DNA from 2 places in the Leptolyngbya sp. CCNP1308 genome. Region 1 is predicted to be linked to the other one. Evidence: predicted binding sites of a transcription regulator. Region 1 holds the regulator's gene; the other holds the start of a gene.

Region 1 (6,470 bases):
TGTGGTAGATCAGGCTCTAGCTCATCATCAGTCAGTGCTAGAGGCCATATCGCCAGACACGCCAGGGTACGCCACCCTCTACGACCAAACGGCGCTGGTGCGATGGTGGTACCAGCGGCCCATACTGATAGCAGAGCCTGGCAAGTTACGACCGATCACGCAGGCGCTGCTGGCCACCGATCAAAATGCCGAAGCTGCTCTAGCAATTGTCAATCAGGCCCTAGAAGCCACTCCCCAAGATCAGGCTTTACTGCTGCTTCGAGCCTGGCTTGCACCCGCCACCTTTGCCCAAACCTACTTTGCCCAAGCCGATTTGCCTGCCCCAGAGAGGGCACTCCTCGCCGAATCGTTGGGGCAATTTCGGGATGCGCGATCGTGGTTGACTGCGATGGTAAAACCAACTGAACTGACTGGCCGTAGCTTACTCGGGCTTACCTACCGCAATCGCTATGCCCAAGCTATTAACTTAATTGCCCCTCTTGAGGGCCTAGAGCAATGGATGATTTCTGACTTGCTGGGGCTGTTTACAGAGTTGCCGAGGGAGTTCGTGGCGCTCGATCAAACCGTAGAAGCGATTCAAACTGAGCAGCTTAACCTACCCAGTGCTGCAAACAACCGCTTTGAGATTCTCCCCCCATCCCCCCTGCCCGAAAAACTTTTTTGATTGGGTGTGATCGCTAGTCGAGAGCAAGTGGGTAAGTTAGACCCAGGCGCAAACAACACCTCTACCGCCGCCTAACCCAAGGAGACATACACCTATGAAAGCATCTCTCAAAGCCAATCTGCTGAAGCACTTCATCGCTAAAAAAGAAGAAGGCGGCTTCACCCTAATTGAACTGCTGGTGGTTATCATCATCATCGGTATTCTGGCTGCTATCGCCCTGCCTTCTTTCCTCAACCAGGCCAACAAAGCTCGCCAATCGGAAGCTAAAACCTACGTTGGTTCTATGAACCGTGGTCAGCAAGCCTACCGTCTAGAAAACCCCACCTTTGCCCCTGGTTTTGTAGAACTGGCTATTGGTATCCCTTCTCAGACTACCTACTACAACTACACCATTGGTGGCAGTGGAAACTTCGGCGCAGCCGCGTTCGCGGACAGAGCAGACGCTGCCCTCAAGAGCTATGTTGGTGGCGTGCAGCTATCTTCAGGTAGCGCTACAGAAGAAGCTACTACTATTGCAGTGCTTTGTGAATCAGTTGCTGCGGATGAGGCTGCTGTTATTGGTGCTCTAACCAACTTTGCTGTCGGTTCGAGCAATAACGACACCGATTGTGCAGGCGGCTGGAAAAGATTGTAGGTTATTAGCTCACGCTTAACTTACACGCTTTAGCAACAAATCGGGGATTAGCTACTTATTGTGATGTAGCTGATCCCCGATTTATTGGTTTGGCTTGCAAACACTATGCTGCCAATCTTGGTGTATTAAACAAGATAAACTACGGCTCTTTCGTAACCGTTTCCTGTCCGTATTTGGAGGAAACAAGTACTTGCCCAGAACGATGTAATGCACCTACCAAGACCGAGGCTGAAATTGAGCGTCGTTGAGAATTGCTACCCCATCGCCCGACTGGGCCAGAACAAATAATCCTTGGCGATAGGCATATCGAGCTACATCCTTGGGCACTACCATGCCCGCCACCGCCCCCATGGCCCGCACGTCGCCATAGCGAGGCATGAGTCGCTTAAATTTCCCTAGGCGCTCTAGGTGTTCATCGACATCGGTCTAGGTGAGTTTGCTTTTGACCTCCACGACAACAGCTTCAGTCGTGTTGACCACTAGCAGGTCGACCTCAATGCCCTCTTCGCCCCGCTGCACCGAAACGCCATCGTAAAATTCATGCACGGCAATGCCTCGGTCTTGAAACAGCCTGACTACCGCAGGACGTACCTGCCATTCGACAAACTCTCCTAGACGATTGCCCAACTTGCCCAGCTGCTAATTGAGCGGCTGTTTCTGCTGACTGATCAGGCTTCTGGTTGCCTGAAATTGGCGATCAGTCTCTTGAAACCGGTGCTCGGTTTCTTTTTGAGCTTCGGTCAGCTCGCCCAGTAAGCGCCAGACATCATCAGCGGTATTGGACATAGGGCATCAAGGCAGACACATAAGTCAATGTTAGCCCCAAGGAAAACAACCCTTCAGCTGGCCTTGTAGCCAACACAGTCTGGCATGAATCTGTAACCATGCCTGGCACCTTCAGAATCACTGCTAACTTGCGCCGCCAAGCTGTTTGCTAGCGATTTTTAATCATGCGCTGTAACTATTGACATCAGCCCCCAGCTACGGCGGGGACGATGCTAACTTCGTCGCCATCGTTAAGGGCCGTTTCTTTGCCGTCGAGAAAGCGAATATCTTCGCTGTTGACGTAGAAGTTGACAAAGCGGCGCAGCTCACCAGAATCGTCGCAGAGCCGAGCTTTAATGCCGGGGCAGTTGCTCTCCAAATCGTTGAGCAGATCTACGATATTGCTACCACTGCATTCGAGGGCAGCCTGGTTGTTAGTAAACTTTTGCAGCGGAGTTGGAATCAGTACTTTGACAGCCATAGGTGTAGTAAATGAATCGGGAAAGTAAGTTTGATCTGTCAGCAGAAATGTAGAGAAGAAGGCTCAAGATTTAATGTGGGAAAAAAGCCGATTAACCTTGAGCCTTATACCTTAAACCTTAGACCAATACCTGCTGCCACTCTAGCCGGTCGAGGGTGCGGGATCGCTCTAGGGCACGCTCAAAGCTGTCGAGCTTAGGTTCAATGGTAAAGGGCTCGCCGATGTAACCCTGCACGGCTTCCTGAGTCTTTAGGCCGTTGCCAGTAATGTAGACCACTGTAGACTCATCGGGGTCAATTTTACCCGCTTCCACCAGCTTTTTGAGCACCGCAATGGTGGTGCCACCAGCAGTCTCGGTGAAGATACCTTCGGTTTCGGCCAGTAGCTTCATACCTTCAATCACTTCGGCGTCGGTTACCGATTCGATGTTGCCATTGGTCTTGCGAGCAATATCGAGGGCATAGATGCCGTCGGCGGGGTTGCCAATGGCGATGGACTTGGCGATCGTGTTGGGTTTTACCGGAGTCACAAAATCGCGGCCTTCTTTAAAGGCCTGAGCAATGGGAGAACATCCCTCAGCTTGGGCACCGCTAAAGCGTACAGGCTTATCGTCAACCAGGCCGACTTTAACAAATTCTTGGAAGCCTTTGTAGATCTTGGTAAACAGTGACCCCGATGCCAACGGCGCTACGATGTGGTCGGGCAAGCGCCAGCCCAGTTGTTCAGCTACCTCATAGCCCAGGGTTTTGGAACCCTCAGAGTAGTAGGGGCGCAGATTGATGTTGACGAAACCCCAGCCCTGGGTATTAGCTACCTCAGAGCACAGCCGGTTGACCTGGTCATAGTTGCCCTGTACGGCCATTACGGTAGGGTTGTAAATGAGCGTACCCAGCACCTTGCCGGCTTCTAGATCGGCGGGGATGAACACACAGCAGTCAAGACCCGCATGGGCGGCGATCGCCGCCGTAGAGTTGGCCAAATTGCCCGTGCTGGCACAGGAAACAGTAGTAAACCCCAGTTCTCTCGCCCGGGTCAGCGCTACCGATACCACCCGATCTTTAAAGCTCAGGGTGGGCATGTTGACGGCGTCGTTTTTTATATAGAGTTCCTTTAGGCCTAGCTGCCGCGCCAGCCGATTGGCGCGCACAAGGGGCGTCATACCAGTTCCTACATCAATTGGGTTGTCGGTGCTGACGGGTAAAAAGTCTTTGTAGCGCCAAATTGAGAGCGGGCCTGCCTGGATGCTGCTGCGAGTGACCCGTCGGCGAATTTCATCGTAGTCGTAGGCGACCTCTAGGGGGCCAAAGCACACGTCTTCGCACACATGCTTAGCGCCAAGGTCGTAGGTTTCACCACATTCTCGACACTTCAAGGCCGAAAAGGTGGGCTTTGCGGCGATAGCTTGTTCGAGGGACTGTGTCATGGCGTTCTCTACTGCGGTTACTGGGGAGCGATCGTTAGCTTTGCTCAATTGATCCAGAACGTAACACTGGAAACAATACTTGGTCAAATGTACCCGACCAAAAAAGTCGGGTATAGGCGAAGCTTCTATCTGCTAGCGGTTTGCCCTGTCAGGGCTGATTTCCTAGAAGCGATGGATCGCACGGTTGCGGGAATTGCTGCCGTTTCGCCGCCAATCTGCGGCTGGGCAGCTCCTATGGGCACTGCAAAATCAGCACTGGGACGAATAAGGTAGCTTGGTATACAAACACCTACCTTGCAGTTGAGGTTAATTGATCTAAAGTCATGGAATGTTTGCATTGGCTAACGTGCCAGACCAGTCAGACTGCTTTATGCTTTATGCCCAAGGTGTTCTGTGCTGTACGTTTGGCTGTCATAGCGACATCGGAACGGCGAATTTAGTGCAGATGCTCTCTGTGATGCTCTTAGCAGAACGTTATGGTAGTGACCCAAGATAAGCCCCTTGCCAATGTTTTTCGTCAGCTATCTGGAGGAGCATTTCCCCCTGTAGTCGAGTCCTATGAACGGGGCAAGACTATTTTTTTTCCTGGAGATCCAGCAGAACGGGTATATTTTCTGCTAAAAGGAGCCGTCAAACTGTCGCGGGTATACGAGGCCGGAGAAGAAATTACGGTCGCTCTGCTGCGAGAGAATAGTGTGTTTGGGGTTTTATCACTTATCACCGGCAATCGTTCCGATCGCTTTTATCACTCTGTGGCGTTTACTCCGGTAGAACTGTTGTCGGTGCCTATCGAACAGGTTGAGCAGGCGCTAGAAGAAAACCCTGAGCTAGCTTTACTGATGCTGAGGGGTCTGTCTTCTCGAATTTTGCAGACTGAGATGATGATTGAAACTCTGGCCCACCGAGACATGGGCTCTCGCCTGGTCAGTTTTTTGCTCATTCTCTGCCGCGATTTCGGCGTGCCCAGCCAGGACGGCATCACCATTGACCTGAAGCTCTCCCACCAAGCTATTGCCGAGGCCATCGGTTCTACCCGCGTGACCGTGACTCGCCTCTTGGGAGATCTGCGCCAGGAGGGCATGATCTCTATTTATAAAAAGAAGATTACTGTGCACGATCCGGTTAATCTGAGTCAGCAGTTTACTTAGCGCGGGTTTGGCCTAGGCCTGCTGGGTTTGATAGCCAACCTAGCTATCGGCAATATTGGGGCGTCCAGGGGCTTAACCCATGCAGTAGAGTAGGTGCAAACTCCCCTGTGGCTGGTGCATGGTTTCTGGTTACGTATTGATTTTGGCGGTTTTGATTCTGGGGGGCTTTATTGCTACTCTGGGCGATCGCGTGGGCACCAAGGTGGGCAAAGCGCGTCTCAGCTTGTTCAACCTGCGCCCTCGACAAACGGCCACCCTAGTGAGTATCGCCACGGGCAGCGTTATTTCGGCGTCTACGCTGGCTCTGCTGTTTGGGGTCAGTAGTCAGCTGCGCACCGGGGTATTTGAGCTGGGTAAAATTCAGGATGATCTGGCAAGTGCTGAGGCCGATCTCGCTCAGGCTCAGGCTACCCAGGAGAGTGTAGAAGCCGATTTGGAGTCAGCTACCGACGAACGGCAGCGGGCGCTGGCTCGACTCCAGGAAATCAATCAATCGCTCAATCAGGCGGTGGCCCAGCAGGAGGCTACTGAGGGGCAACTGCGCCAAACCCTTAGCCAGCTGGATGCAGTCTCTCAACAGGCCGCCGCCCTTCGCCAGTCGACGGATGCTCTGCGGGTGCAGCGCGATAACCTGCTGCGGCAGCAGGCCACCATTGGCAGCCAGATTGCTGCGCGCGATCGCGCCATCGCCGAGCTAGACGAGCAGATTGCCGATCGCGATCGCGCCATCGCCCAGCGTGAGCGCAGCCTCACTAGCCTAGAGGCCGAGCAAGACTTTTTAGAGCAGCAGGTAGCCGTTCTGCAGACGCAATACCAGGGGTTGTTTCGAGGCAATATTGCGCTCAACCGCAACCAGGAAATTTTAGTCGGGCAGGGACGCGCCGAAAATCGGGAGCAGGCCGAGGAGTTTGTCACGAGTTTTCTCCTCGAAGCCAACCGTCTAGTGTCTCGGGCCATTGCCCCAGGGGCTTTGATCGACCAGCAAATTTTGCTAATCGGCAACCGCGAAGTCGAGGCGCTGATTGACCGCCTGTCCACGGGCGAAGACTATGTGGTGCGGCTGCTCTCGGCGGCCAACTACATCACGGGTGAGCCCTGTGTCGTGCAGCAGGGCGAGCCCTGCGTCCAGGTCTTCATCGATGCCACCCCCAATCAGCAGGTCTATGCCCTCGGCGAGCGCTTGGCGACCGTTACCCTCGACCCCCCTCCCCTGGGCGATCGCCAGCTAGTCGAGCGTCTCAATCTGCTGCTAGCGGCAGCTCAATTTCGCGCCCGGCAGGATGGTGTCGTTAGCGACACGCTGCAAGTGGCCGACAACCGGCCTGAAACGGTGCTCAACTTTTTAGAAACGGTGC
Region 2 (6,470 bases), on a different contig from region 1:
ATGTCTACCGTGACGGGGATTGAGCACAAGGTGTTTGTTGGCCCCTTTGCCCGCAAATTTCCCCAGGCCCAGGTGTATGTGACGCCCAACCAGTGGAGCTTTCCGCTCAATTTGCCGCTGCCCTGGCTGGGGCTGCCGCGCGATCGCACCCACCTGCTGCCCGCCGACAGCGCCCAGGCTCCCTTTTTTGACCAGGTTGACTATGCCCTGCTGCCCCCGATCAATCTGGGGCTGGGGCCGTTTGGCGAAACCGCCTGCTTCCATCGGGCTAGCCGGACGCTGATGCTGACCGATGCGATCGTGGCGATTCCGGCGGAGCCACCTGCGATTGTGCAGATCGACCCGTTTCCGCTGCTGTTTCACGCCCGCGATACTGCTGCCGATGCGATCGTCGATACTCCGGCCAACCGTCGCAAGGGCTGGCAGCGCATTGCCCTGTTTGCCTTTTACTTTCGCCCCAGCACGTTAGATGTGGCAACGACAGGGGAAATGTGGCAAGAGGCAAAGCAGGCTCCGGTGCGATCGCGCCAGCACTACTTCGGCCTCTATCCCTTTCGCTGGCGGCCCGACTGGCCAGAATCTTTCGCGGCGCTGCACCAGGGCGGGCAGCTCCAGGTGGCCCCAATTCTTAAGACCCTGATCTTTAACCGAGGGCCAGAGGAGGTCTTAGCCTGGGCCACGGCCGTCGCCACCTGGCAGTTTGAGCGCATTGTTCCAGCCCACCTGGAGGCTCCCATTGTCACTACTCCAGACCAGTTTTTAAGGGCGTTTGATTTTTTGCGGGCCGACCTAGCGCTAGAGAAGGGTGAAGCCCTGCCAGAGGCCGACTTTGAATTGTTACAGCGGATCGAAGGGCTGCTGCTGAGCCGGGGAATTTCTCGACCCCGCCAGACCATTGCCTTGGCAAAATTTGATAAAAAAGCAGAGGCCCAAAAGCCCCTGCCTTAACTCAAGAAAATTATGAATACCCAGTTCAACTAGCCTCAACCTACTCGGTCAACGCTTCCATTTTGGCGGAAATCTTTTCCTTAATTTCCTCTATGCTGGGCATAAATTCTTTCTTTTTCTCAAAGCCCAGCTTGACCTTTTCAGCAATCTCATCAGGGGTGAGGGCTGTTTCAGAGCCGGGAGCATCGGGGGCATACATCGCCTTGCTCTCCATGCCGATTTTAATCTTCTCAGCAATTTCCTCAGGAGTGGGCATAAACATCTCCTTCTTGTTCATGAAGACCTCTTTCTTTTGCTCTGGGGTGAGGGCTGCGAATAGCGCTCCCTTGGGCACGGTCTTCATCGTGGCCGATAGTTCCGCTTTTTGCTGCGTTGTTAGCGCCATGGATTTAAAGGCTTTGCGCAGGCTCAGACCATCCTGAATCGATTGCTCAAATTTTTCTCGCTGTTCAGGAAAGAGAATACTCTCAATTTCGGGCACGTATTTCGACTTCAATTCTTCTATGAGAGCTTCTTGTCCAGAGGTCAGCTCCATGTCGTTAAAAAACGGTATCGAAAACGGCAGTGGATTAGCGCTGGCGGTTTGAGACCCTAGGGATAGGGTGACTAAGGTGCACAGAACAACGGCTAACAACTCTCGTAACATGCTTGGGTAATCTCCGTACTATCTAACACAATGCTAAGCTAAACGTTATTGAGCAAGTCTGCTCAGGCGGGGCCATTAGCCTTCGTTGCTAACTGTTTTGAAGTGCTCAGAAAAGGCAATAACTGCCATAAACGATATCACAATTACAGGTATCACTAGGCTCCACCAGGTTTCAGAAATTAACACAAAGTAGGTAGCTCCCAAACCGCCGAGGGCAAATCCTGCCAAAATCGGCAGGATTCTCCCCAGTCGTTCTGTCGCTTCAGCGGAGGCTAAAGCCGCTTTCTCGTCACCGGCTGGGGCAAGTTTTGACACTGCAATCTGTACTAGGTCGATGGTGAGTTGGGTTGTGTTGCCCGTCATTACGGTGGTTGGAATATAACTCTTAAATACCCCCTTAGCCTCTTTCATCAAGGCATTTTGAATGGCCATGGCAATGACGCCCGAAATGCCGATGGGCAAAATGTATTCTTCCTGAATGTCAAACATCAGCGCTGGGGAGAAAGTAACGCCTACGATTAAGAAAATGGTGAGGGCGATCGCCTCTGCCGTCAGCAACACTGCAAATACTGGCCACTGCTTTTTGCGAGCATAGCGGGCTAGCAATGAGGTGGCCGCCACTGCCACCATAAATGCCGGAAACATCAGCAGGTGAGTAATGGTTGACTCTTCATCTGACTGCACGAACTCATAGCCGGCTAGGGCTATGTTGCCCGTCACGTGGGCGGTGAAAATGCCGAACAAAATAATAAACGCAGAGGTATCCACAAACCCCGCCACCCAGCTCAGCATAAACCCCGCCGGGCCATCGCTGAGCAGGTAACTGCCCAAGCTAAATGCAGACTTAGTAGGAGAACTCGCGACCATGGTTAAGTATCTAAACGTACAGAAATAAGGGATTGAAACCAGCCTAGTAAATTGATCAAAGTCTGCTTGGATTTTTCAGCCCTATGGTCCTCGCTGGCATGAACAGTCGATTCGCCCATAGGGATACACCGCTAACGGCCTCTTGCCCATCATTGAGCGGGGGCTGCCCGCCGTCCGTAGCAGAATTAACGGTATTACCCCTTGCCATACTTTTCAGCTTTTGGGGTAATCACCTTAACCGTCTGGTAAAGATGGCTATCTGTCGTGAAAGCAACCGCTTCGTCTTCGGTAGCCGCTAGGGCAAGCTTGGGTACCTGGTCGAGATCGCTAAACTCTGCCGCACTGCCCCAGTTGGCCAGCAGGGCAATGTGGGAGGTATCAATCCCCCGCAGGAGTACGGCTGTGCGGGGTGAGGGATACAACTCGGACAACCCGGCCAGGGTAGCTTTGGCGGCCTCAATTAGCTCGATCTGTTGCTCAGGGGTATCGGCGGCCATATCGCTTAGCTGTACCAGCGCCATACTGCCAGGGATAGCAGACACCATACCCGGCGGCGATACAACCTGATCAATGGCGAAGGTGGCGGTCAAAAAGGGCTCACCCAGGCTTACCTCGTCGTCCTTAGACTTTCCTTTGTCTTTACCACCCTTAGCACCAGCGTATTTTTCGTAATATTTGCTGTAGTCTTCTGCGCCACCACCGCTAGCCAGGGATGCCTGAAAAGTTTCGTAGCTGGGCTGGTCTTGCCACTGGGTGAGTTCCATAACCCGCGCCCCATCGCCGCTTGAGAAAAGGGCTAACCCATAGAATCCAGGGATGGCTTTGTAGAACGACTTGCTGATTTTGTAGAAGGACTTCACCGCATCGGCCTGGGTTGTGGGGCTGGTTTCGTAAAGGGAAATTACCGCGATCGCCCCGGCGTCGGCATCAAAAACCATGGGCTCAGTCACCTTATCGGCCCAGGCTGGAGAGCTCAACAGCGGCAAACACAGCCAGCAGAGTAGGCACGCCCCCAGAAATTTCCCCAAACCCTTGACCATAGATTTTTAGCGCCTCAAGACGGTAGTTGTGGATTAGTCCAGCGTTTGATAACCGCCTTACGGCCCCATCCTAGCGGCAGGGACAGCGGCATTTTGTGGCTTCGAATACTCTTTCATTTCTCATCTGAAGGCATATAGATCTCATCACAACCCACCTAGGATAGATTTCCTGGAGCTTTCAGGGGTATTCCCCAGCACTGGCCCATCCTGTGCTCTCGACTACAGAATCCACCCATCCTTTGACCTATAACGGTTTGGAGAAAATGTATACAGTGCACCGTATGCATTTGGTCTTGCACCTAGGTACGGTTTTGGTCAAGTACGGCGGTTTTCAGGGGAAGGCGTAGAGTTTCTTTAAGTTCTGCTACGCGCGGCGGCGATGGGTTTTTATTTGTATCCAATCAAACAACCAAACTCGCTGCTGGTTGTAATCCTTTGTTAGGTCGTGAAAACCGAACGTTTTACAAAAACCATTTTTGGAGGGTACATGGCACAGGCAGACTACGACAGTACTGTTGATCAAGAGGTGGCAGTTGCTACTGATGGCTTGAAGTCACAGTTACTCTATGGCTTGTACGACAAGCCGCCGGTTGGGGAGGCAATATTCGTTGCTATACAGCACGTTTTGGCTGCATTTGTCGGCATTATTACCCCCGGCCTGTTGATCTGCGCAGCCCTTGGTACTACCCCTGAGACTACTGGCATCATTGTTAGTATGTCGCTGTTTGCCAGCGGCATCTGTACGTTTATTCAGTGCCGAAAGTTTGGTCCTGTGGGTTCTGGTCTGCTGAGCTTGCAGGGCACTAGCTTTGCGTTTCTAGGTCCAGTAATTGGGGTTGGTACCGCCGCGATCGCCTCTGGCAGCACCCCTGAACAGGCTCTGGCGCTGATTTTTGGCGTCTGCTTTTTTGGCTCTGCGATCGAGATTATGCTCAGCCGGTTCTTGCATTTGCTGCAAGAAATTATTACTCCTGTGGTAACCGGTTCGGTAGTGATGATTATTGGTCTAAGTTTGATCAAGACCGGTATGTTCAGTTTTGCTGGAGGTGCTCCTGCGCTTCAAAGTGAGACATTTGGCAGTACTCAGAATTTGGCCCTGGGCGGCTTGGTGCTGGCGATCGTGGTATTTCTCACTCTCTCCACCAATCGTTTTCTGCGGATGGGGGCGATCGCCATCGGTCTGATAGTGGGCTATATCGTCTCTATTGTACTGGGCTTAGTTGACTTCAGTTCTCTGAGCAGTCTGCCTCTGATTCGCTTGCCTTTACCCCTGCGCTTCGGCTTAGATTTCAACTTTGCTGCGTTTGCTCCGTTCGTTATTCTCTACGTCATCACGGCAATTGAAACCGTTGGTGACCTGACCGCAACCTCCGCTGTTTCTGGCGAGCCGGTTTCGGGGCCTCTCTACTTCAAGCGCATCAAAGGCGGGGTACTTGGCGATGGCGTTAACTCGGCGATCGCTGCCATCCTAAATACCTTCCCCAACACTACATTTAGTCAAAACAATGGCGTGATTCAAATGACTGGGGTGGGTAGCCGCTACGTGGGCTTCTACGTCGCTGGTATTTTTGCCATCCTGGGTCTAGTGCCAATTGTGGGCGGCATCTTCCAGGTTATTCCTCAGTCTGTGCTCGGTGGGGCTACCCTGGTAATGTTTGGTTCCATTGCCGTGGCGGGACTCAACATTGTGGCGTCGTCGGGCCTAGACCGGCGCTCAACAGTTATTGTTGCCGTGACCTTGGCTCTGGGGTTAGGCGTAGTCTATGCCCCTGAGATTTTCGCTGATAAGCCACCGCTGATCAAGAACGTCTTTTCTTCAGGAATTTCTACTGGCGGTCTGACAGCGATTCTGCTGAATACGTTTCTGCCGGGTCGCCCCAAAGTCAAAGTCGAAGCTTCTTCGCCTGAAATGACCCAAGCCTAGAAACTAACAGGATTTCCCTTTTAGAATCAGAAGGCTTATCAAAATCAATACCGCAGATCTTCCTTCTTAGATAGTGTGAAGACCTGCGGTATTTTGGCTTTTGGGGAAATGAGATTGGATTAGAGATAGAAGACTTGATTGCAGCGCTAGTCTTTGTATTGAATTTGCCCTTTTAATAGAAAGGCTGAAGCAGAAAAAGGCGATTTATCCCGAGAAAATGGAAAATTAGGAGCTGATTAGAGCAATCATTTTACTAAAGTGTTGTCTAGGCTATAACGTCGCCTTAAATACACTGATAAATTCTCATTGTGAGTTTTTTGGTGTGAGGAGTCCGATATGTTGAAGAAGTCTGGCTGGGGTGTTTTCAAGCATCCTTTGATTCTGCTAAATCGACAATTTTGCTTTGTGGTAGCGGCGTCACTCTTGTCTGCGGCTACTCCGGCACTTGCCGTAGAAACGCCACGCTCTCAAGCCCTAGGCGAGCCCCAGAGCGAATCGATTCCTGCGGCAAGTGGGGTTTTGGCTGAAGTTGAGGCAGAACCGCTGACTACAACGGCGTTAGTAGAGTCATCGCCAGTGGCTGAGTTTGCCCCAACCTCTCCAATAATGGAGGCGGTTGCCCCCTTGCCCAACACTCCAATTGCTGAACCTGCCCTGGTTAGTCAGGTGATTGCAGAGGCTTCAGCGGAGCCCTCTGCTGAAGCGGTTTTCACAATGCGGTTTAGCGACTTGGAAGCAGCCCTAGACACTGACGCTGTCGTTCAACCCGAGACAGGCGATGACCTGGCCCAGGTAACCCGAGTTACCGATTTTTCTGATGTGTCGCCCTCCGACTGGGCCTTTCAGGCGCTCAGCAATTTAGTTGAAACCTACGGCTGCATCCAGGGCTACCCCGACAGCACCTTTCGGGGGCAGCGCAGCATTACCCGCTATGAGTTTGCTGCGGGCCTCAACGCCTGTCTAGATGTGGTTGTTAGCACCCTGGGCACCGGCATTTCTGAAGAAGATCTGGCCACCATTCGCCGTCTGCAAGAGGAGTTTGCCG

What was found. The regulator NtcA, encoded in region 1, controls nitrogen genes in cyanobacteria. The targets are predictions, from matches to a motif close to TTTGTANNNNNNNNTACAAA.
Region 2: a site for NtcA is predicted at 3,892-3,911, ahead of VB780_RS13655 (uracil-xanthine permease family protein). Genes of this name have one in related genera too.

What each region holds. Positions count from the first base shown of each region.
Region 1 covers NZ_JAYGIH010000078.1:92,021-98,490, forward strand. Annotated here, with positions in the region: gene VB780_RS23550 (O-antigen ligase family protein) at 1-664, shown strand, start outside; gene VB780_RS23555 (type IV pilin-like G/H family protein) at 759-1,298, shown strand; gene VB780_RS23560 (hypothetical protein) at 1,512-1,676, opposite strand; gene VB780_RS23565 (hypothetical protein) at 1,725-1,925, opposite strand; gene VB780_RS23570 (hypothetical protein) at 1,938-2,084, opposite strand; gene VB780_RS23575 (MoaD/ThiS family protein) at 2,269-2,544, opposite strand; gene thrC (threonine synthase) at 2,663-3,967, opposite strand; gene ntcA (global nitrogen regulator NtcA) at 4,444-5,115, shown strand; gene VB780_RS23590 (DUF3084 domain-containing protein) at 5,234-6,470, shown strand, end outside.
Region 2 covers NZ_JAYGIH010000046.1:19,874-26,343, reverse strand. Annotated here, with positions in the region: gene VB780_RS13675 (DUF4336 domain-containing protein) at 1-948, shown strand, start outside; gene VB780_RS13670 (hypothetical protein) at 989-1,483, opposite strand; gene VB780_RS13665 (YoaK family protein) at 1,670-2,461, opposite strand; gene VB780_RS13660 (hypothetical protein) at 2,656-3,399, opposite strand; gene VB780_RS13655 (uracil-xanthine permease family protein) at 3,989-5,425, shown strand; gene VB780_RS13650 (iron uptake porin) at 5,762-6,470, shown strand, end outside.